4 regions of the Pararhizobium qamdonense genome follow, and region 3 is predicted to be linked to each of the others. Evidence: predicted binding sites of a transcription regulator. Region 3 holds the regulator's gene; each other region holds the start of a gene.
The links. Region 3 encodes LexA, which represses DNA repair genes until DNA is damaged. Its sites were predicted from a motif close to TGTTCNNNNTGTGTTCNG; they were not measured.

Region 1 (5,751 bases), 2.1 Mb from region 3:
TTGGAATGATGGGCATCCTGGGAAGCGGCGGTGTCGCGGTCTTTGAAGACACGGTGTTCTCGATGACGATGTTGTCGGGCGCGATCTGGACGATGAGCATGGGCGACCTGACGATCGTGATTGCGCTGGTGCTGCTTTTCGTCGAAATCCTCAAGGCAACCCGCATCAGCTCCAAGGCGCTGATGGATCATTTGCTCTCGATGGTTCTGTTCATCGTCTTCCTGGTGGAATTCCTTTTGGTCGCCAATGCCGCGACCCATGTCTTCTTCATTCTGATGACGATCTGCTTCATCGACGTCATCGCCGGTTTTTCCGTGTCGATGCGCACGGCCGGGCGGGATGTGTCCATCGGGCTGTAATCGCGCCCTGAAAAGTGCCGCGCGCCGTTTTGGACGGCAGCGCGGCAATAAGGCGTGTCAGCCGAGATTTTCCAGCTTCGTCTGCAGGGCGCGCAGCTGCTCCTTCAGCTCATCGATATCCTTGGCCTCGGCCTTGCGCGGCTCCTTTGTGGCAGGTGTCGCCGCCATGAAGGGCGAGAACATCTGCATGGCCTGATGGAAGAGATCGGTGTTGCGCTTGACCTGTTCTTCCACCAATTGCAGCGGAACGGTCAGGTTCTTGCCGAGCGGCGTATCGCCGAAGGCCTTGTTGATCTGTTCGCGCATCGTCACCTGCTGGTCGGTGAAGGCCTGCATCGAATGTTCGAGATAGCTCGGCACCACCATCTGCATCTGGTCGCCGTAAAAGGAGATCAGCTGACGCAGGAAGGAGATCGGCAGAAGCGTGTTGCCGGTCTTGGATTCCTGCTCGAAAATGATCTGTGTCAGCACCGAATGGGTGATGTCGTCGCCTGATTTCGCGTCCTGAACGGTGAATTCCTCTCCCTTTTTCACCATCACAGCGAGATCGTCGAGCGTCACATAGGTGCTCGTCCCGGTATTGTAGAGCCTCCGGTTGGCGTATTTTTTAATGACAATCTGACCGTCGTGTTTGGCCATCTGGGTCTCCTCCCATGCTCCCGTCTTTATTATGTTTTTCAGAGTACCCGCAAAAAACCGGTTCTGACAATCTCTTTGTGCGTTGCGTGGACGCAGGTGCAAAATTTTTGCCTCCTGACGAGCTTGTGATCGGATTGTGGAGCGAAACGCGCCGCACTGCATCAAGGCGTTTGACTTGCGCCACGTCCTTTGCCAGTCTTTGGCAATCGCGAGAAAAGAACGAGGAAATATCTCATGAGCACGCCCTCCATTGTCATCGCCAGCGCCGGCCGGACCGCAGTTGGCTCGTTCAACGGCGCCTTTGCCAATACGCCTGCCCATGAGCTGGGCGCCGCTGTCATCAAGGGTGTGCTGGAGCGCGCCGGTGTCGAGGCCGCCGAAGTTGATGAAGTCATCCTCGGTCAGGTTCTGTCGGCCGGCGAAGGCCAGAACCCGGCGCGCCAGGCGGCAATGAAAGCCGGTATTCCGCAGGAAGCGACGGCCTGGGGCATGAACCAGCTCTGTGGCTCGGGCCTGCGCGCAGTCGCGCTCGGCATGCAGCAGATCGCCACCGGCGATGCCAAGATCATCGTGGCCGGCGGCATGGAATCCATGTCGATGGCGCCGCATTGCGCGCATTTGCGCGGCGGCGTCAAGATGGGCGATTTCAAGATGATCGACACCATGATCAAGGATGGCCTGACCGACGCCTTCTACGGCTATCACATGGGCACGACAGCGGAAAACGTCGCCAAGAAGTGGCAGCTTTCGCGTGAAGACCAGGACGTGTTTGCGCTGGGATCGCAAAACAAGGCCGAAGCCGCGCAGAAGGCCGGGCGTTTTGCCGATGAGATCATTCCCTTCATCGTCAAGGGCCGCAAGGGCGACGTGACCGTCGATCAGGACGAATATATCCGCCACGGCGCAACGCTGGAATCAATGGCGAAACTGCGCCCGGCCTTTGACAAGGAAGGCACGGTCACTGCTGCCAATGCTTCGGGCCTGAACGACGGGGCCGCTGCCACGCTGCTGATGAGCGAGGCGGAAGCCGGCCGCCGCGGCATTCAGCCGCTCGCCCGTATCGTCTCCTGGGCTACGGCCGGCGTCGATCCGCAGATCATGGGCACAGGGCCGATCCCGGCTTCGCGCAAGGCCCTCGAAAAGGCCGGCTGGTCTGTCGCCGATGTGGAACTTGTCGAAGCCAACGAGGCGTTTGCCGCGCAGGCCTGCGCCGTCAACAAGGATCTCGGCTGGGATACCTCGATCGTCAACGTTAATGGCGGTGCCATCGCCATCGGCCATCCGATCGGTGCATCCGGCGCACGCGTTCTGAACACGCTTCTGTTCGAAATGAAGCGCCGTGGCGTTTCCAAGGGTCTTGCCACGCTTTGCATAGGCGGCGGCATGGGTGTTGCCATGTGCGTCGAGCGGCTGTGACACTCTGAGTTTCGTTGATCGCCCCGGCGTCAAAGCCGGGGCAAACTTCACGGCAAAAGCCGGGAGAGCTGTCCGGCGCCCTCGAGCGCCAGCGTCAAAACAAAAAGATTCAACAGGGGAGAAGTCGGATGAGCAGGGTAGCATTGGTCACAGGCGGATCGCGCGGCATCGGCGCGGCCATATCCATCGCGTTGAAGGGGGCCGGATACAAGGTGGCCGCGACCTATGCCGGCAATGACGAAAAAGCGAAGGCCTTCAGCGACGTCACCGGCATTCCGACCTATAAGTGGGACGTCTCCGACTATAAGGAATGCACCAAAGGCATCGCGCATGTGGTCGATGATCTCGGCCCGATCGAAATCCTCGTCAACAATGCCGGCATTACCCGCGATGCGATGTTTCATAAGATGACACCGGAGCAGTGGGGTGACGTGGTCGGTACCAACCTCACCGGCCTTTTCAACATGACGCATCCGGTCTGGACCGGAATGCGCGACCGCAATTTCGGCCGGGTGATCAACATATCCTCGATCAACGGCCAGAAGGGCCAGATGGGCCAGGCGAACTACTCGGCCGCAAAAGCCGGCGATCTCGGCTTCACCAAGGCGCTCGCCCAAGAAGGCGCCGCCAAGGGCATTACCGTCAACGCCGTCTGCCCTGGCTATATCGGTACCGAGATGGTCCGCGCGATCCCGGAAAAGGTACTGAATGAACGGATCATCCCGCAAATACCCGTCGGCCGCCTTGGCGAACCCGACGAGATTGCCCGGATCGTCGTGTTCCTGGCCTCCGACGATGCCGGGTTCATCACCGGCTCGACGATTTCGGCCAATGGCGGTCAGTTTTTCGTCTGATTGAGCCCTGCTTAGATTGCTGACGGCGCCTTCGGGTGCCGTCTTGCGTTTTCCGCACACATGAATTTTCCGGGTCTCTTTCGATCATAAGGATTGCTGGCTCGATTCACGCCCAATTCGCTCCCAATTTTGGGGGGATATGAATCCGGCGAAGAAAACCTTGAACCATCACGCTTTGTTCTACCATATCGTGTGGGTGCTGGCCGGGTGAAAGCCATGGGATCACTCTTTGTATGCGTTTTGTTCTGGGTGCTATTTTAAAATACCCTAATATTTAAGGGTATTTTCTCCAGCGGACGGGCTGGGAAAATTTTCCGGGAAATTCGGGTATCTGGATTCTGAATCTCAGATTCGTGCTGCATTGCGCACGCCGTGCAATCTTCATTTTTTGGTGAAACGAACGCTCAAAATAACGATTCAGCATCTGGTGCGAATCCGGCTTAGAAAGCCCAGATGTAGCGGTGAACAAACCCTGAATCCGCTGGAGTCTGCGTTTCGTCGCTGATTCGTTCCACCGCTGTTCCGAATTCGGCAGGCAGGGGGTGGAAATGACAGCCAAAGGCCCCATTTGAACGTTTCATGATCCCATGCCCCTTGCGTTTGTGCTTTTGCGTGGGCATGTGTTCTGCGCCGGTTGAAACGGCTTTGAAACGCCGTGAATGGCCTTCGCAGATTGAAAGTGCGCAGGATCGATATAGTGCCTGACCAACCGATGATCTTGAGTGGCCGCGGCGTGATCGCGGTGCTCGGCCCCACCAATACCGGCAAGACGCATTACGCGATCGAGCGCATGGTTGCGCACGAAAGCGGCGTCATCGGCCTGCCGCTGCGCCTCCTGGCGCGCGAGGTCTATACGCGTGTCGTCGAAAAGGTCGGTGCCCACAATGTCGCGCTGATCACCGGCGAGGAAAAGATCACGCCGCATATGGCGCGCTTTTCCGTCTGCACGGTCGAGGCCATGCCGCGCGAGACCAAGGCTGCCTTCGTTGCCATCGACGAGGTGCAGCTTGCCGGCGACCTGGAGCGCGGTCATATCTTCACCGACCGGCTGATGCATCTGCGCGGCCGGGTGGAGACACTGCTGCTCGGCGCCTCCACCATGCGGCCGATCCTGGAACATCTGCTGCCGGGGATCACCGTCGTCGAGCGCCCGCGCCTGTCCCAGCTTCTCTATGCGGGCTCCAAGAAGATCACCCGCCTGCCGCAGCGCACTGCCATCGTCGCCTTCTCCGCCGAGGAGGTCTATGCGATCGCCGAGCTGATCCGCCGCCAGCGCGGCGGTGCCGCCGTCGTGCTGGGCGCCCTGTCGCCGCGCACGCGCAATGCGCAGGTGGCGCTCTATCAGGCCGGCGATGTCGAATATCTGGTGGCGACGGATGCCATCGGCATGGGGCTCAATCTCGATGTCGATCATGTCGCCTTCGCCCAGGGCCGCAAATATGACGGCTACCAGTTCCGCGATCTCAATCCCGGTGAGCTGGCGCAGATCGCCGGACGCGCTGGGCGCCATCTGCGCGATGGGACATTCGGGGTCACTTCGCGGGTCGAGCCGTTCGACAACGAGCTGGTGCACCGGATCGAATCACATCAGTTCGATCCCGTCCGCGTTCTCCAATGGCGCTCCAAATCGATGAATTATGCCTCGATCGCGGCTCTGAAGAAGAGTTTGGATGCCGCGCCTGCCGTCCATGGCCTCACCAGGGCCCTGCCGGCGGTCGATCAGCAGGCTTTGGACTATCTTTCGCGCTATCCGGAGGTTACCAGTGTCGCGACGACACCGGAGCGTGTAGAGAAACTGTGGGAAGCCTGTGCGCTTCCCGACTACCGGCGGATAACGCCGGCGCAGCATGCGGATCTGATTTCGACGATCTATGCCGATCTCGTCCGGCGTGGCACAGTGAATGAAGATTTCATGGCCGAACAGGTCCGCCGCGCGGACCATACGGATGGTGAAATCGACACATTGTCCGCGAGAATTGCACAAATCAGGACATGGACCTATGTGTCCAACCGTCCGGGATGGCTTGCCGATCCGACACACTGGCAAGAAAAGACGCGGGAAATCGAGGATCGATTGTCTGACGCGTTACATGAAAGGTTGACGAAACGCTTTGTTGATCGCAGGACATCTGTGCTCATGAAGCGCCTGAGAGAGAATGCGATGTTGGAAGCTGAAATCAGTGTAAATGGCGATGTCTTCGTTGAAGGTCATCATGTGGGACAATTGGCCGGGTTCCGTTTCACGCTGGCGACAGTGACCGATGGTCTCGACGCGCGTGCAGCGCAAGGAGCTGCGCAAAAGGCGCTGGCTCTCGAGTTCGAAGCGCGTGCGGCACGGTTGCATGCGGCCGGCAATGCCGATCTGGCGCTGTCGTCGGATGGTCTCGTGCGCTGGCTCGGCGATCCCGTGGCGCGGCTGACAGCCAGCGACCATGTCATGCGTCCACGCGTGCTCTTGCTTGCCGACGAGCAGCTGCAAGGCA
Region 2 (5,751 bases), 2.1 Mb from region 3:
GTCCATTACTGCAGCCACCGGCATCGACGCCATGGTGCATGCGATCGAAGCCTATGCCTCGGTCAATCCCAACAACAATCCCGTGTCGCGCCTTCTGGCGCGTGAAGCTTTGCGGCTGCTCGGCGCAAACATTGCCATCGCCGTCAAAACACCCGGCGACATCGCGGCAAGGCGCGCCATGCTCTATGGCTCGATGCTGGCCGGCATGGCCTTTGCCAATTCGCCGGTCGCCGCCGTCCATGCGCTCGCCTATCCCATCGGCAGCCTGTTTCATGTGCCGCACGGGCTCTCCAACGCGCTGGTCCTTGCGCATGTGCTCGCCTTCAACAGCGCCTCTGCAGCCCATGTCTATTCCGAAATCGCCGCCGATCCGTTTCCTGAACTCGGTGCGATATCCGATCCAGACGAGCGCTGCGCACATTTCATCAAACGGCTGGTGGCGCTGATGGTCACGCTCGGCATGCCGGTCCATTTGCGCGATGTCGGCGTGACAGAGGCCGATCTCCCCGCCATGGCCACCGCCGCCATGAAACAGACCCGCCTCCTGGTCAACAATCCCCGCTCTGTCAGCGAAGAGGATGCGCTGACGATTTATCGGGCCGCGTGGTGATTGCGTGGCGTAACGGCTAACGCTGCACGCTTCTCATCCGCCCTGTCGGAACCTTCTTCCTGTAACTGGGGAAAAGGACCGAGCGGCAAACTCTATCATCCTCTCTCCTGCAAGCGTGGAGAGGGTTAGGGTGAGGGGCCTGGTTAAGGGTGAGGGGTAAGTAATTCCCTTTGCTCATCCCTACCCTTTTGAAGAAAGTCAGCATATGGAGTTGGATCAGCTCCAGTCCTTCTCGCCCCGGCGCCATTTGTGCAGATCGTACCAGGCGACCAGAAGAAAAGCGCCCGCGAGCCCGAGATGCTCGAAGAAGATGTTCATTGCCATGAAGCGGTCCGGACCCGGTGGCATGTCCCAGAAGCGCAGGGCAATTAATGTCGCGAGCACTGTAAACAGGGACAGAGACAGCGCGCCGATCCAGCGCAGGAAGCCGCTGATGACCATGACCGATGCGCTCAGCTGGAAAAGGATGACCACGGCAGCAATCGGCCTTGCCGGCAAAAGGCCATAGCGTTCCATCTCGGCGACGGCGGCGCCGAAATCGAGGAGCTTGGTCACGCCGCTCAGGATGAAGATCGAACACAATGCCATAAGCCCCAGCCAGCGGACCGGATGGCTGGTGAAAACCGGCGTGCAGACGCCGGCAAGTTTCGCTTCCATTCTTAAAAGCATGCTTTTCCCCTCGGCTGACGTCGATGTTCAAACGGGATGCTACAGGCCTGGATATTGAAAACAAATCGTTTTGCGGAATTGGTAATAGCGCGCCTGGCGGAGCTTCGCGGGGCCGGCCTCTTGGACGGCTGATACGTGCCGTCAGCCCTTGAAGGCAGTCACTTCGATCTCGATCAGCATTTCCGGGCGGATCAGGTCGCAGACCACCATCGTGGCCGCCGGGCGGATATCGCCGAAGGTCTCACCGAGGATCGGGAAGATGGCATCGGCAAAGGCGGCATCTGTCACGTAATAGTGATTTCGCACCGCGTCTTTCAGCGAGAAACCGGCGTCTGTGAGGGCCGCTTCGATCGTTTTCAGGCAATTGCGGGTCTGCGCTTCCACCGTCTTAGGCATGGTCATCGTCTGGTAATCGTAGCCGGTCGTGCCGGAAACGAAGCACCAGTCGCCCTGTACGACAGCCCGCGAATACCCCGCCGTCTTTTCAAACGGCGAGCCGGAAGAGATTAGTTTTCGCGGGCTTGGCATTGCGGATCAGGCCCAGGGATGCAAAGCGGCATTGGCCTTTTCGAACGTGTCGATGGAGGCTGCCTTTTCCAGCGTCAGGCCGATATCATCAAGGCCGTTCAGCATGCAGTGGCGGCGGAACGCGTCGAGTTCGAAGCTGATCTTGCCGCCGTCCGGGCCGGTGATTTCCTGGTTTTCCAGATCGACGGTCAGGATGGCATTGGAGCCGCGCGAGGCGTCATCCATCAGCTTTTCCAGGTCTTCCGGGGAGACGACGACCGGCAGGATGCCGTTCTTGAAACAGTTATTGTAGAAGATGTCGGCAAACGAGGTCGAGATGACGCAGCGAATGCCGAAATCGAGCAGCGCCCATGGGGCATGCTCGCGCGACGAGCCGCAGCCGAAATTGTCGCCGGCAACCAGGATCTTGGCATTCTGGTAGGCGGGCTTGTTGAGCACGAAATCCTCGTTGACCGAGCCGTCCTCATGATAGCGGGCTTCGGCGAAAAGGCCGGTACCGAGACCGGTGCGCTTGATCGTCTTCAGGTAATCCTTCGGAATGATCATGTCCGTGTCGATGTTGACGACGGGGAGCGGCGCGGCAACGCCGGTGAGCTTGACGAACTTGTCCATGGCAATGGCCTTCGATTTCAACGGGGCGGAAGAATGTCCGCCCAGCGTTTAGAGCAATTTCATGCCGAAATGAAGGAGAATCTTGCTCACCGTTGCGGGAAAGCCCGCAACCCGGCCTTACATGTCGATGATCGTGCCGCGTCCGTCGTTCCAGATACGCGGTTCGCGCTGCTGGCGGTTGCGGTTGACGGTGGCGCGAACCGGCTTGGGCGCAAGCCGCGCTGCAATCGTCATGCCGATCATCACGACCGAGGCGATGCCGATCAGGGCAAGACCGAGCGATGCGGTAAAGACGAAGGCCATCAGCGTGAATGCGATGCCGGCGATAGTCAGGAAGAGAGAGCGTATGCTTTGCATTGTCGTCACCTTTCGTTGCCTGAAATGTGGGTTCGCCCGCTCCGCGTTGCAAGACCTACTTCCGTCTTCCATGTCTGCCTTGCGAAAATGGCGAAAGCCGGGCACAAAAGCCGCATGAGTTTGCCCCATGATCGCCACCCTGCCCGCCTGCGCCGCTCGGTTCTGTGCGTGCCCGCTGACAATGCCCGTGCCCTTGCCAAGGTCGCGACCCTTGCCTGTGACGCGGTGATCTACGATCTGGAAGATGCTGTCCCTGACGGAAACAAGGGCGGCGCCCGCCGGACGCTTGCCGCTCATCTTCAGCGGGAGCGCCGCAGCGATCTCGAGGTGATCGTCCGCATCAACCATTTGAACACGCCGTTCGGCGAGGAGGACCTTGCCTTCGCCCTGACGCTCTCGCCGGATGCCATCCTGTTGCCCAAGGTCGAAAGCCCGCAGGATATTCAGACGGTTGTTGATTTTCTTGGCGAAAACGATGCACCAGACAGCGTTCGCCTCTGGGCGATGATCGAAACCCCGCGTGGCGTGCTCAATGCGGCGGCGATTGCTGAAACCGGCCGCACCCGTGGCGGCAGGCTCGATTGTTTCGTGCCGGGGCTGAACGACCTGCGCAAGGAAACCGGCGTGCCCGCTTTGCCTGGCCGTACCTATCTCATCGCCTGGCTGATGCAGATTCTGCTGGCGGCCCGTAGCTGCGGCCTCGATATCATCGATGCGGTCTTTAATGATGTCCGGGATGTTTCAGGTTTCGAGGCGGAATGTGCTCAAGGGCGCGACATGGGCTTTGACGGCAAGATGCTGATCCACCCGGCCCAGATCGATCCCGCCAACGGCGCCTTCGGCGTCGCCGATGCCGCCCTTGCGGATGCCCGCTCGATCATCGCCGCCTTTGCGCTGCCTGATAATGCGGATAAAGCCGTCATCAATCTCAACGGCCTGATGGTCGAGCGTCTTCACCTCGATCAGGCCCTGCGGCTTTCGGCCAAGGCCGATGCCATCGCCAACAAAGGAAAAACCCCTTGAAACTTTACCGCCTCTTGACCGCCATCGACGACGCCACCTTCTGCCACAAGGTCACGGCCGCCCTCAACAAAGGTTGGGAACTCTATGGATCGCCGACCTATGCCTGGAACCAGGAAACCCGGGCGATGATGTGCGGCCAGGCCGTGGTCAAGGATGTCGAAGGCAAGGAATATACCCCCGACACCAAGCTTTCCGAACATTGATGCCCTGGCTGGCTGGGTCGGTTAACCCGCCTCAGCCGCCCACATGCTCGACGCTTTCCTCGATCCGCTCCATGTCGTCATCCGACAGGCCGAAATGATGGCCGATTTCGTGGATCAGGACATGGGTGATGATGTCGCCCAGCGTCTCCTCGTTCTCGGCCCAATAGTCGAGGATCGGTCGGCGGTAGAGAATAATCCGGTTCGGCATCTCGCCGGTTTCCATGGTAAAGCGCTCGCCGATGCCGCGCCCCTCGAACAGGCCGAGCAGGTCGAACGGCGTTTCCAGCGCCATGTCTTCGAACACGTCCTCGTCTGGAAAATCGTTGATCTCGATGGTCAGATCGGTCGCCAGCGCCCGGAATTCCTCCGGCAGGTGGCTGTAAGCCTCCAGCGCCAGGGATTCAAATGTGCTGATTGTCGGCGCGTGGCGTTCCCGCCAATCGTCGCTCTGGTCTATGCGGGCCATGGGCACTCCTTGCTTGCCCCCTGATATAGCCATTTCTCCAGCGTTTTTCGAGGGTTGAATTTGGGCGGCTGCCGTCAAGGAATAAATTCTTAGAGAATCCCGTTGACTCTTCGGGGAAGCTCTGGAATCTATAGGAACATAACAGGAACAACTTGAATTGGAGTGACGTCATGGAGCAGACGCCCATGACGCGCGAGCGTCTTTTTGCGCTGCGCGAAACCATTGCGCGGCTGGAAAACGAAAACGTGCCAGGTCTTTTGAAGGCTGCCAGAAAGGGCGCTCCAGAAGGCTTTGAACCCACAGGCAGCAGGGACGTTTCCAGGCATGTTCTCCCCCTCGGCATCGCCGTTCTCGACGATGTCCTGCATGGCGGCCTGCCGCTTGCCGGGCTCACTGAAATCCGCGCGGCAGAAACCCGCGACGCCGGGGCGGCCATGGGGTTTGTGCTGGCGCTGGCCGCCCTTTGCCAGAGGGTCCAGAGCGCTGACGCCGTGTCACCCATTCTGTGGATCGGCCAGGGAATGACGGGCGCGGAGGCGGGCGTACCCTATGGCCGCGGGCTGCAGGCCTATGGGCTGGATATTGGCTGCTGCCTTTTCAGCAGTCCCCGCACCATCGCTGATGCGCTCTGGATTGCCGAAGCGGCGCTCTCGGTACCGATCTTCAGGGCCATCATTCTGGAGGTCCGGGGGAACCCGGCCCAGTTCGGCCTCAACGAAAGCCGCCGCCTGCATATGCGGGCGCGGACCGGTCATGTGCCGATCTTCCTCCTGCGACAGGCGGGCGGCGAAGAGGCGAGCAGTGCGCTCTTCCGGTTCCTAATTGCCCCCAGTCCCGCCACGGGGCGGCCGCTTCCGGACGGATCGGTGCTGGCCGGCAGCATCGGTAATCCGGTCTTCCGGGTCACTGTCGAGAAAAGCAGGGCCTTTGCACCTCTTGAACTTTTGATGGAATGGAGTTCCCATGCCCGCCGTTTCCGACATCCCGTCCCAGAGACAGCCGCGTCTCCTGCAAAATTCCAGCCAGCGTATTCTGTCGCTGAACTTTCCGCATCTGCCGGCGGACCGGGTGGCGCGGACGAAATGGGGCGTATCGTGGCTTTCCAGAAAGCGTCCTGACCATCCGCCGCTGGTCTTTGTCGATCGTATCCAGAATGCCATGCGCATTGCGGCTCTCGATATCTGCGGGGAAAAGGCCGGGTTGAAACGCGGGCAAGGTCTGGCGGAGGCGCGTGCGATGCTTCCCGGCATCGAGATCATTGCGGCCGATCCTGCTGCCGACAA
Region 3 (5,751 bases):
CGAATAATCGCATCCTGAATGGAATGCTCGAGGTGAGCACTGGCCTGGGCAAAACGACCTAGTGCAGAAGCCAAAGCGGGATTGGTGTCAGTGGCTGAAAAAACTTTCATTCGCTGCCTCCGCCTGGCACTCGCGCTTTCGCATCATTCCTCATGAGCTTACGCTGAAGATGCACTCCGCAATACGTGTTGTACCCTTTATCCCCTTGAATCCCGATGACCTTCGATTCGCATGTTGCATGGAGGCGCGGTCATCAGATTGAAACCCTTGAAAATTACGGGAAGTGCCTTGCAACATGGAGCGACAAGAAAATAAAGGGTGCCGTTGTCGGCACCCTGTATCATATTGAAATATGGAAAATTTGGAGGCCTCGCCCGGAATTGAACCGGGGTGCAAGGATTTGCAGTCCTCTGCGTCACCACTCCGCCACGAGGCCTCGTCAGCTCAAATCATCGAACTGTGGCGGCGGTTTAGAATGATCCCAAACAAATCGCAAGAGGATATTTCTGAAAAACGTCCGTGTTAATTTGCCAACGGACGTTCCCGAGCCAGTCTTCCACAGTCTGAAGCTGCGCACGTCCCTGCCCCATATCCTGGATCAGACCGTTGCGCACCTGCCATTTATGATCGGGCAATGCCAGCCGTTGGGATTGCCGCGTTTCCATCAAAAAACGATCGACGATGCAATCAATGATACCGGCGGATCAATCCGACCAGTTTCCCCTGAATCTTGACCCGGTCCGGCCCGAAGATGCGCGTCTCATACGCAGGATTGGCGGCTTCCAGCGCAATCGAAGCGCCCTTCCGGCGAAACCGCTTCAGCGTCGCTTCCTCGTCATCGACAAGCGCAACGATGATCTCGCCTGGGCTGGCGCTATTGGTATTGCGGATGATGACCGTGTCGCCATCCAGAATGCCGGCCTCGATCATCGAATCGCCGCGCACTTCAAGCGCATAGTGCTCGCCGGCACCGACCATTTCGAGAGGCACGGAAATATCATGAGTGTTATTCTGGATCGCGGAGATCGGCACGCCGGCCGCGATCCTGCCCATGACGGGAATGGAGACGGTGTCACTATTGGCTGCGGTCTTGACGGGTGCCGGAGGCGGCGCCGGCTGTGCGCCCAGGCTTCCCTGGATGACGCTGGGCGAAAAGCCGCGCTTGGGCTGCAGGCTGGTGGAATAGGCTTCCGGCAGCTTGATCACCTCAAGCGCTCTTGCCCGGTTGGGCAGGCGCCGGATGAAGCCGCGCTCTTCAAGTGCTGTAATCAACCGGTGGATGCCGGATTTCGACGCAAGGTCCAGTGCATCCTTCATTTCGTCAAAGGACGGCGGTACCCCCGATTCCTTCATTCTTTCGTGAATGAACAGAAGCAGTTCCTGTTGCTTGCGGGTCAGCATGAACGATCACTCCAGAATCGAGAAACAAATCAAGAACGAACACTATCTGTTCCATATGTGTTCCGCAAGTGCTTAAAATTCATTGAACGATTTCAAGGATGGAAGGCGATTTCGCAGGCCGGCTGTGGTGTGTCATGAGGCCGACTCGGTAAAATTGCGATCACGCGCATGCGTTTCGCGGATTGAGCGATTTTTTTGCGCGTGAGGTGCGCAACTGCAAATAGGAGTTGCCTGTCAAAAACGGTGCACTGACCGACGGAGGTCTCTCGCATCAAGCCGGTGCGCTTTGATCGTCAGCGCCTCGTCCTAGTTGGACGGCTGCCATTTGCGCGCCCACCAGACCGAAAGCTTACGCCGCCGGCGCCGCACGAAGGCGAGATCGTGGGACAGCACCAGCAAACCTAGAGGCACCATCCAGAACCCAAGGATAGGAAGGAATCCCAAAATGCCGCCAAAGATCAGAGCGACGCCGATGGTGATGCGCAACAAACGCGATTGCGGCAGCCGCATCCGCCATGAGCCGATAATCAGTTCATGGGTCCGGGCATCGATGCCGAATTTTTTCGTTTTTTGCGAGCCTGCCATTCATTTCACCTGTCTCAGAGTCAATTGCGCGCCCATCATAGCGCAATCCATTAGCGTCAAGGGGTTGGCTTGCGCACCATCTGGAAAGCGGTGCTCCCTTCAGATGGGAAGTTCTCCACAGTCTGACAAGATTGTGCGTTTTTTTTGAAAAACCGCTTGGCAAATCGGAAAAGCATTTGTATTAGCAGCCTCACTTCTGCAGCACACACCGCCGCAGATGATCCCTGGTAGCTCAGCGGTAGAGCATTCGACTGTTAATCGACAGGTCGCCGGTTCGAATCCGGCCCGGGGAGCCAAATTCATAAAGCCTTCGCAGCGATGCGAAGGCTTTTCGATTCAAGGCCAATCAGAAAGAGGTTTTGCCGCGTGGCGTGTCGGTTCAGGTTGGTCGGCGTACGGACGCCTCCCTGTCAGCAGCTATCGTCATTCCGCAGCCAAGCCCGACTGGTAGATCGACAGGTTGGCGAAGGCAGCGCTCAGAAGCGGCGTCGCAATCTGCGCCTCGCGGGCGCGCCGCACGAGATCGCCGACGATCTGCTCGGCTTCGATCCGCTTTGCCTGCTTCAGGTCGCGGTACATGGACGATGTCTGCGTCGATCCCTGCCGCGTGAGCTGGTCCCTGGCCGCAGCCACAAACGCATCGCTTGGCGCGGTCCCAACTGCGCGAACGGTCGCGACGGCCTCGTCGAGCAGGCTTGCGGCAAACTCAGCACCTCCGGGTGCTGCGGCGATATCACCGACAGCCCCGCGCATCAGGCAATTGATCGCCCCAAGCGAAGCCAGAAGAATCCACTTCTCCCACATTTCCCGTTCGATCGAGGACGACAGGCGCGCGTCGAAGCCCGCCCCTTTCATGAACGCGTCAATGGCCGCCATCCGGTCCGTTAGCGCCCCATCGCGCTCGCCATAAAACAGGTCATGGAACGGCGCCAGGTGAGCGATACGTCCCTCCTGGTCCAGCACCGTCGCAATCTTGCAGACGCATCCCGCCAGACGTTCCGCGCCAAACCGCGCGGAAAGCACATCCATGTGCTTCATGCCGTTCAAAACCGGCAAAATCAACGTGTTCGGTCCCACCGCCGGCGCAAAGTCCTCCACTGTCGCCGCCAGCGAGAACGCCTTGACCGCGAGCAGAACGATATCAAACGGTGCCGAAATCTCCCCTGCCGTGAGCAGCTGAGGCTTGATCGAGAGGTCCCCGGCCGGGCTGACGATCTGAAGGCCGGTCCTTCGCAACTGTTCGGCACGAGCAGGCCGGACGAGGAAGGTCACATCCTTGCCGGCCGCAGCCAACCTGCCCCCGAAATATCCGCCGGTCGAACCGGCTCCCACCACGAGCATGCGCATTGGCTCTGTCCTTATCGCCAGGGGTTGTGTTTACGGTTTCATGATACAACCTCTGTATCTTTATCCACAGGGTTTAAAAATACAACCGTGAACGCACGGTGATTTTCGAAAGGCGGATGCGAGATGCGGAGAAAGAGTTTTGGACATGCGCGTTGCCCCGTCGCCCGGTCTCTGGATACGGTCGGCGATTGGTGGACGCTGCTGCTCGTTCGCGATGCATTACGGGGCGCTTGCCGCTTCAGCGATTTTCAACAGAGCCTCGGCCTGGCGAAGAACGTCCTGAGCACACGGCTTCGAAAGCTGGTCGACGACGGCATCATGCGGCTGGAGCCATCGCGTTTGCGGCCCGACCGCAATGAATACCACCTGACAGACAAGGGCCGCCGGCTGCTGGTCGTGATCCTGGCGCTGCGTCAATGGGGACAAGAGCAGCTCTTTCAGGATGGCGAGGAGATGTCCGAGATGATCGACACGGTCACCGGTGCTCCGCCACAGCCCCTTCGTGTCCTCGCTGAGGACGGCCGCGCGCTCGTTCCCGAAGATATGTCCCTGCGAGTTGCCATAAGGTGAGCGCCAAACTCTCCGGGGAGACAGTTTACAAAGACCTTGCTAAGCGGCGAGGCCTGGGCTCGGCAGCGCTGCTTGCCAGACGCGACTTTTTGAAAATCCTGTTGTATAGGGTGCAAACCTAACCAGGAGCAGACAATGCCGCCGATCGAGTTGCTGATTGCCTTCATCGCGACCACCGCAGTCTTTGCCTATATTCCGGGGCCGGCGATGCTCTACGCTGCGGCACAAACCATTGCGCGCGGCCGCTGGTCGGGACTGATGGCGGCGCTCGGTATCCATATTGGCGGCTATGCCCATGTTCTTGCCGCAGCAGCGGGTCTTTCCATCCTGTTTCACGCCGTGCCGGCGCTGTATCTCATCGTGAAACTGGCCGGTGCTGCCTATCTTGTCTGGCTCGGTATCTCGCTGTTTTGCGCCAAGGTGGAGGGCGACGACGCCCTGCCCGGCATCGAGCCGAAATCGGGCCGCCGGGCATTTTTCGAGAGCGTCACGGTCGAGGTTCTCAATCCGAAAACCGCGATTTTCTTCGTGGCCTTCCTGCCGCAATTCGTCGATCCCTCCGCTGTCTTTCCGGTCTGGTTGCAGCTCGCAATCCTCGGAGCGATCGTCAACCTGATCTTTTCATCCGCCGATCTCGTCTGCGTCTTCCTTGCGGGGGCGGTGATGACACGGCTGCGGCGCTCGAGCGGCGCCCAGCGTCTGCTGCAGCGCGCCGGCGGTACCATGCTTATTGGCCTAGGCACGCATCTGGCACTCCAGAAGAGCTGATGCGGCAGAAGTTTGTTTTGAGGCGAGTGCGAGCAGCCTTTATCACGCTTCATTGGTGATCGCGTGCTGCGGCAGCGATGCCGGCATTTCCCGCAAAACAATGAAATAAATAGCTTTCTTCGCGAAACCTTTGATCCGCCGCATCCGTATCTGCGTAAGTAAAGACGTTGGATACGAAGCGCGGATAGTGATGAAAAACAACGGTAATTCCTCAGGCACTCCGATTATCGTCTGGTTTCGCAAGGACCTGCGGCTCGGCGATAACCATGCCTTGCATGCCGCTGCGCAGACCGGTCGCGATATCATTCCCGTTTATATCCGCGAACCGGCAGACAGTGAAAATGGGCCACTGGGTGCCGCGCAGGGCTGGTGGCTGCATCATTCTCTGAAAAGCCTTGAGGCGGATCTGGATAGCATCGGCAGCCGGCTCGTTCTGCGCAGCGGCAAACCTGATACGGCGCTCGCTGACCTGATTAATGAGACTGGTGCTTCGGACATCTATTGGAACCGCCGCTACGATCCGAAGGGGATCGCGGTCGATACGCCCCTGAAAGACCAGCTGTCTGATCAGGGCGTTACGGTGAAAAGCTTCGCCGGACAGCTTCTGCACGAGCCGCTGCGATTGAAGACGGGATCGGGAACGCCATACAAAGTCTACACCCCGTTCTGGCGGGCGCTCGAGGCAGCGGGAGAGCCGGACCATCCTCTCGACCGGCCGGAAAAGCTGGCAGCACCGGATCGGTGGCCCGCAAGCAATGATCTCGCCAGCTGGAAACTTCTGCCGCAAAAGCCGGATTGGGCAAAGAGTTTTTCCGAAGTCTGGACCCCTGGGGAAGCGGCAGCGCTGGAACGGCTGGAGGCCTTCGTCGATGATGGGATGTCCGGCTACAAGACCCGGCGCGACCTGCCGTCGGTCGATGGTACGTCCGGCCTCTCGCCCTATCTCGCCATGGGGGAAATTTCCCCTGCCCGCATCTGGCATGCGACGCGCAACCTGCACAATGTTCCCGCTGACGACGTGATCACCTTTCGCAAGGAACTCGCCTGGCGCGATTTTTCCTATCATCTGCTCTTTCATAA
Region 4 (5,751 bases), on a different replicon from region 3:
ATATGGCCGCATTGTCCTGAACCTCGCGGAGACCTTTGTAGGATGCGTGACGCAAACTGCCGTCGTCGGTCCAGCCGCGAAACTCGATTTCCGCAATCAATGTCGGTTGCGCAAACACAAGATTCTTTCCCTTCAGCGGCACGGCCGGCATTTTGGTCCGAAGTTTATCGAGCGTGGACTTCAAGTTGACAGCGTCTTTTTCCTTGAAGCCAGTCCCGACGGCCCCAACGGAAACCCAGTCGGTACCGCGACAAGCGGCAAGCAACAGGCTGCCCAAGCCGCTACGGGCGGATGCCGACCGCTCATAGCCGACGACGATGAAACTTTCGCTCTGGATACATTTGATTTTCAGCCAATCGCCATTGCGGCCGGATCTGTAGGTGCTGTCCCGGCGCTTGGCAATAATGCCTTCGAGACCGAGGGAACGGGCATTTTCCAGAAGGTCGCCGCCATCGCCGCCAACCTCCTCCGACAGCCGGATCGTGGTTCCCGCGCCTTCCAGCAGATCCTCTAGCAGATGGCGCCGGACCGCAAGTTCGGTGCCCGTGAGGTCGTGGCCATCGAAATAGAGAAGATCGAAGGCAAAGAGCACTGACTCCGTGGACTCCCGCTTTCCACCTCGGCCGCCGAGCGAACGCTGCAACGCGCCGAAATCGGAGTGTCCTTCATCGTTGAGTACAACGGCTTCACCATCCAGAATTGCGGTTCCAACGCCGAGCTTGCCAGCTGCGTCGGCAATGGCCGGAAAACGGTGGGTCCAGTCGTGGCCGCCGCGGGTGATGATCCGCACCCCCTTCGGCTCGATATGGATGGCAAGTCTGTAGCCATCCGATTTGATCTCGAACGCCCAATCCGGCCCGCTTGGCACTGTTGGTTTCAACATAGCGAGGCAAGGCTCGACACGGTCCGGCATCGGATCGAAGGGTAGATTGGGCTGCGCCGGATCGCGCCGTCTGCGCGGTTTTGACTGGGCGGCCTGATTATCCTGCAACAGCGGTTTGGCGCGTTGCTTCATCGGTTGGTCCGGGTTTCGGCGGCAACGGATTTCTTCAGGGCATCCATGATGTTGATGACGTTGCTGGGCGCGGGGGAGGACGCTGGCGTCTTGGTCTTGGCTTTCGCCGGTTTTTTCATGGCCTTTTTCTTTGCCTTGATGATGTCGAGCAGACGATCCTGCACCGGATCGACGACCATCGTCGCATCCCAATGCTGCGTCTTGTTTTTGATGAGCTGCTGAATGAGCGGCATCAGGTCTGAATCAGCTTTGTCATCGCCAATACTCTCAAAATAGCTGTCCTCGTCGCGGACCTCATCACCGTAGCGCAAGGTCCATAGAACGATACCCTTGCCGCGTGGCTCCAGCATGACGGCGCGTTCGCGCCTTGAAATCACCAGGCGAGAAATGCCGACCATATCCTGCGAAGCCATGGCATCGCGGATAACCGAGAACGCCTCCTGAGCGACGATCTCGTTCGGGGAGAGGTAGTAGGGCGTATCGAGCCAGATCCACTCGATGGTGTCGCGTTTTGTAAAGGTCGAGATATCGATCGTCCGGGTGCTGTCGAGCGCGACGTTCTCAAGCTCGTCGTCTTCGAGAATGATGTACTCGTCCTCACCGCGCTGGTAGCCCTTGACCTCGTCGTCTTCCTTGACGTCCTTGCCCGTGACGGAGTCTACGTAGTGGCTGACGACACGGTTCTGGGTTTCGCGATTGAGCGTATGAAACCGAACCTTCTCGCTTTCGGATGTTGCCGGCATCATTTGCACCGGGCAATTGACGAGGGAGAGTTTCAGGTAACCCTTCCAGTAAGGACGAACGGCCATGGGTGTCTCCTATCAACCGGCGCGGCGGACTGGTGCTGCTGCGGTTTTCGCCTTTGCGGTAGCGGGTTTGGCTTTCGCGCGACCGGCACCCTTATTGGCATTGGCCGCCGCCCGCTTGGGTTTCTCCTCCTTGGCGCCAAGGCCAGCACTCTCGCGCAAAGCTTGAAGCAGATCACTCGACTTCGAAACGACCGGTGCCTTTTTCTTCGGTAGCGATCGACCCTCGATCTTGGCTTTGACGAGTTCGGCCACCGCCTCCTCGTAGCGGTCGTCGAATGTGCTGGCGTCGAAACTGCCCTTCTTTTTGCCGATGATCAGTTCGGCAACTTCGAGCAGTCCCGGATCACTCTTCATGTCCGGCAGGTCTTCAAACGCGTCTTCGGAGGAGCGGACTTCGTAGTCGAAGTTCAGTGTTGATGCGATCAGTCCGTTGCCATGCGCGCGGATCAAGACGGTACGCAGGCGGCGGAACAGCACCGTCTGGGCAATGGCCGCGACCTTGGCGGCCTTCATGCCGTCGCGGAGAAGCACATAGGCATCAGTGCCCATCTTGTCCGGCGTCAGATAGTAGGGCTTGTCGAAATAGACGTTGTCGATTTCCGAGCAGGGAATGAAGGACAGTATCTTGAGCGTCTTGTCGCTCTTGGGGACCGCCGCTGCAACTTCCTCTGGCTCAAGCACGATGTACTGGCCGTTTTCGACCTCGTAACCTTTGACCTGATCATCCCGCTCGACCGGATCACCGGTCTCGGTATCGACGAACTCGCGCTTTACTCTATTGCCGGTTGCCCGGTTCAGCGTGTTGAACGCGATGCGCTCCGACGAGGACGCGGCCGTGTAAAGCGCAACGGCACAGGACACCTCTCCGAACTTGATGAAGCCTTTCCAATTCGCTCTTGGGGCAACCATGATACGCGCACTCCTGTACAACCGACGCGATTCAACGGAATGAGCTGCCGAATCGTTCCGAGGCAAAACGAATCATTTTCAATGACTTAGCACCGGAGCTGTTCGCGTTTGGCGAGTCTTGCCTAGAGTCCTGATTCAAATGCATCTTTTGTCGGTGACGCGCGTTTATTGGGGACAGCAACCCTAGAGGAGTCGGCTATGAGCAAGCGCGAATTGATCAATACCGGTACTGACAAGCGTTATGTGCGCCGTGATGAAGACGGCAAGTTCGAGGAGAGCGTCGATGTCTCGCGGTCTCTTTCCGCCGACGCCCGCCACGATGCCAAGAATGATGCGAAACCCGCCGAGGGCGACAAGGGCGATCGCAGGCGCTGACCCCTTCGGTGAAACTCGCAACCTACAATGTCAACGGCATCAACGGCCGCCTCGACGTGCTGCTCCGCTGGCTTGAGGAGGCAGAGCCGGATGTGTGTCTGCAGGAACTGAAGACACCCAACGACAAGTTTCCCCGCAAGGAGATTGAACGCGCCGGCTACGGCGCGATCTGGCACGGGCAAAAATCCTGGAACGGCGTGGCTATCCTTGCGCGAGACAGGGAACCGATCGAGACGCGACGTGGCCTTCCCGGCGATCCCGACGATGGCCACAGTCGGTATATCGAGGCGGCCGTCGACGGAATGATCGTCGGCTGCCTCTACCTCCCGAACGGCAATCCGGCTCCAGGACCCAAGTTCGATTACAAGCTGCGCTGGTTCGAGCGGTTGCAGTCCTATGCGGCGGAACTGTTGGAGCTGGACGTCCCTGTCGCATTGGTTGGCGACTTCAACGTCATGCCCACCGACCTTGATGTCTACAAACCAGAACGCTGGACCGACGACGCGCTGTTTCGTCCGGAAGTAAAGGCGGCCTATGCCGACTTGGTCGCGCAAGGGTGGACGGACGCCATCCGGCATCTTCATCCCGACGAGCGCATTTATACGTTCTGGGCTTATTTCCGAAATGCCTTCGCGCGAGATGCCGGTCTTCGTATCGACCATTTCCTCTTGAGCCGGGCGCTCGCCGCAGATCTCAAGCGATATGGCGTCGATAAATCGGTGAGAGGCTGGGATCATACGAGCGATCACGCCCCGGTGTGGATAGAGCTCTAACGTGGTCGGGAGATCGTTCGGCGGCGAGGTCCGTTGCCCTGTTCAGACAGTCCGGTCTATTTGAACTTTGCAAGACATGGAAAGCTTTTCCCGCATTGGTCGCCGTCGGGATGAACGAGACGGTCGCAGCCGAGCGCCGACATCCGCCGCAGGCGCGCGAGCGTGATGCCGGCCCCATGTTTTTTGACAAGTTCCGCTCTGACATAGCTTCCCATCCGGCCGCATGGTCGACACTCCACGTCGATGACAGGGTCGCGGATCTGGCGCAGGGTGGAGGTCAGACGCACCGCTTCAATGTTCGCACGGCTCATCGCTGCTCTGCTCCCACCATCGGGCGTAACAAAGGGACGTTGTTCAAACCATGGTCGTGCAATTCCATCGTCCCCAAATTTATTTGAACCATGCCAGACGCCTGTCTGTGGATGTTATCGGTATGATTCGCTTTACGAATCTATTTTTTCCCAAATGTTGAGGACGATATTCCTATTTTTCACACTGTTGACTCTCTGGTTATGAAGGAACAGAACGTGAACTTCAATTGTTAAAAGCGGCATGATGTCGTCCATGAAGAGAACACGAACCTAGAGGATTCCGTGACCGATGACGGCTGCGCGAGAGCACGTCATAGCCGATCTTCGTACCCGCATCGCGCTGCAAAGTGGCCCTGCGAAGCAATCCGGCTGCCTGCCATTCGGCGTTGACGAAATCGACACCATGCTGCCAGGAGGGGGTCTTATGCGTGGTGCGCTCCATGAGTTCGCAGGCGGTGGTGCGGGTACGGTCGATGGAGCAGCGGCTGCCCTGTTTGTTGCCGGGGTCGCTGCGCGTACGAAGGGCAAGATCGTCTGGTGTCTGACGCGACCGGATCTGTTTTTCCCGGCGCTTGCGCAGGCCGGCCTGAATGCAAACCGGGTCATATTTGTCGAGGGCGACAGGCAAGAGGACGTGCTTACGTCCATGGAAGAAGCCTTATCCTATGGTGGCCTCGGCGCCGTTGTGGGGGAAGTCGTCCGCCTGCCGATGTTGGCAAGCAGGCGCCTTCAGCTTGCGGCCGAAAAGAAGGGAAGCCTTGCCCTCGTCGTTCGCAGATGGCGCCGCCAGTCTGAGGCCAACGATTTTGGCCAGCCGACCGCGTCGACCACAAGATGGCGCGTAAGCGCGCTGCCGTCGGTAGCATTGCCCGTGCCCGGCGTTGGACGGGCAACCTGGTTGCTGGAGTTGATGAGATCGCGTGCAGGCGAGTGTGCTGAGTTTATCGTTGGAGCGTGTGATGACCAGGGTCGTATCGATCTACCTTCCCGATCTGTCGACGGATCGCATTCGTCGCGCCGATCCCGCCATTCCGGTTGAGCAGGCCATTGCCGTGATTGCAAAGAGCGGATCGAAACGCTGGGTGTCTGCGGCCGATGCTTCTGCAAAGAAGGCAGGTGTCCGGATTGGCATGCCAGCCGCGAAAGCCCAAGCCCTGTTCCAAGGGCTCCTCATGATCGACGCAGATCCACGAGCCGATGCTGCGGCACTCGAAAGGATCACATTATGGGCGTTGACCCAGTATTCGCCCATCGTCGCCGTCGATGCTTCCGACGGTATCGTCATGGACACCGAAGGGGCCGATCACCTTCGGGGCGGGGAGCTTCCAACGCTGACGGGCATCGCCAATCTGTTCAGGGGCAGGGGTCTGATGACGCGTGTCGCCATCGCCGACACATGGGGCGCCGCTCATGCCTGCGCGCGTGCGATCTGCCGGGATACCGTCATCATCCCCAGAGGCGAGACCGTGCGAGCCGTCGAGCGCTTGCCCGTCGGCCTGTTGCGGCTCCCGGAAAAGACTGTTGGCGATCTCAGGACTCTCGGGTTTCGCACAATTGGG

Region 1: a site for LexA is predicted at 3,776-3,793, ahead of PYR65_RS02605 (helicase-related protein). Genes of this name have one in related genera too.
Region 2: a site for LexA is predicted at 4,601-4,618, ahead of PYR65_RS02025 (ImuA family protein). Genes of this name have one in related genera too.
Region 4: a site for LexA is predicted at 4,398-4,415, ahead of PYR65_RS25735 (ImuA family protein). Genes of this name have one in related genera too.

What each region holds. Positions count from the first base shown of each region.
Region 1 covers NZ_CP119566.1:533,210-538,960, forward strand. Annotated here, with positions in the region: gene PYR65_RS02585 (hypothetical protein) at 1-359, shown strand, start outside; gene phaR (polyhydroxyalkanoate synthesis repressor PhaR) at 417-998, opposite strand; gene PYR65_RS02595 (acetyl-CoA C-acetyltransferase) at 1,233-2,414, shown strand; gene phbB (acetoacetyl-CoA reductase) at 2,543-3,268, shown strand; gene PYR65_RS02605 (helicase-related protein) at 3,981-5,751, shown strand, end outside.
Region 2 covers NZ_CP119566.1:406,558-412,308, forward strand. Annotated here, with positions in the region: gene PYR65_RS01985 (iron-containing alcohol dehydrogenase) at 1-610, shown strand, start outside; gene PYR65_RS01990 (DoxX family protein) at 827-1,267, opposite strand; gene PYR65_RS01995 (RidA family protein) at 1,421-1,807, opposite strand; gene leuD (3-isopropylmalate dehydratase small subunit) at 1,814-2,419, opposite strand; gene PYR65_RS02005 (hypothetical protein) at 2,537-2,776, opposite strand; gene PYR65_RS02010 (HpcH/HpaI aldolase/citrate lyase family protein) at 2,891-3,799, shown strand; gene PYR65_RS02015 (DUF1737 domain-containing protein) at 3,796-4,002, shown strand; gene PYR65_RS02020 (metallopeptidase family protein) at 4,034-4,468, opposite strand; gene PYR65_RS02025 (ImuA family protein) at 4,639-5,586, shown strand; gene PYR65_RS02030 (Y-family DNA polymerase) at 5,627-5,751, shown strand, end outside.
Region 3 covers NZ_CP119566.1:2,671,845-2,677,595, reverse strand. Annotated here, with positions in the region: gene PYR65_RS12905 (hypothetical protein) at 1-110, opposite strand, end outside; tRNA gene PYR65_RS12900 (tRNA-Cys) at 363-436, opposite strand; gene lexA (transcriptional repressor LexA) at 688-1,401, opposite strand; gene PYR65_RS12890 (hypothetical protein) at 1,708-1,986, opposite strand; tRNA gene PYR65_RS12885 (tRNA-Asn) at 2,208-2,282, shown strand; gene panE (2-dehydropantoate 2-reductase) at 2,410-3,333, opposite strand; gene PYR65_RS12875 (winged helix-turn-helix transcriptional regulator) at 3,457-3,903, shown strand; gene PYR65_RS12870 (LysE family translocator) at 4,039-4,671, shown strand; gene PYR65_RS12865 (hypothetical protein) at 4,714-4,872, opposite strand; gene PYR65_RS12860 (cryptochrome/photolyase family protein) at 4,862-5,751, shown strand, end outside.
Region 4 covers NZ_CP119568.1:74,187-79,937, forward strand. Annotated here, with positions in the region: gene ligD (non-homologous end-joining DNA ligase) at 1-1,015, opposite strand, end outside; gene ku (non-homologous end joining protein Ku) at 1,012-1,824, opposite strand; gene ku (non-homologous end joining protein Ku) at 1,837-2,733, opposite strand; gene PYR65_RS25720 (hypothetical protein) at 2,932-3,108, shown strand; gene xth (exodeoxyribonuclease III) at 3,117-3,881, shown strand; gene PYR65_RS25730 (hypothetical protein) at 3,938-4,192, opposite strand; gene PYR65_RS25735 (ImuA family protein) at 4,482-5,231, shown strand; gene PYR65_RS25740 (Y-family DNA polymerase) at 5,152-5,751, shown strand, end outside.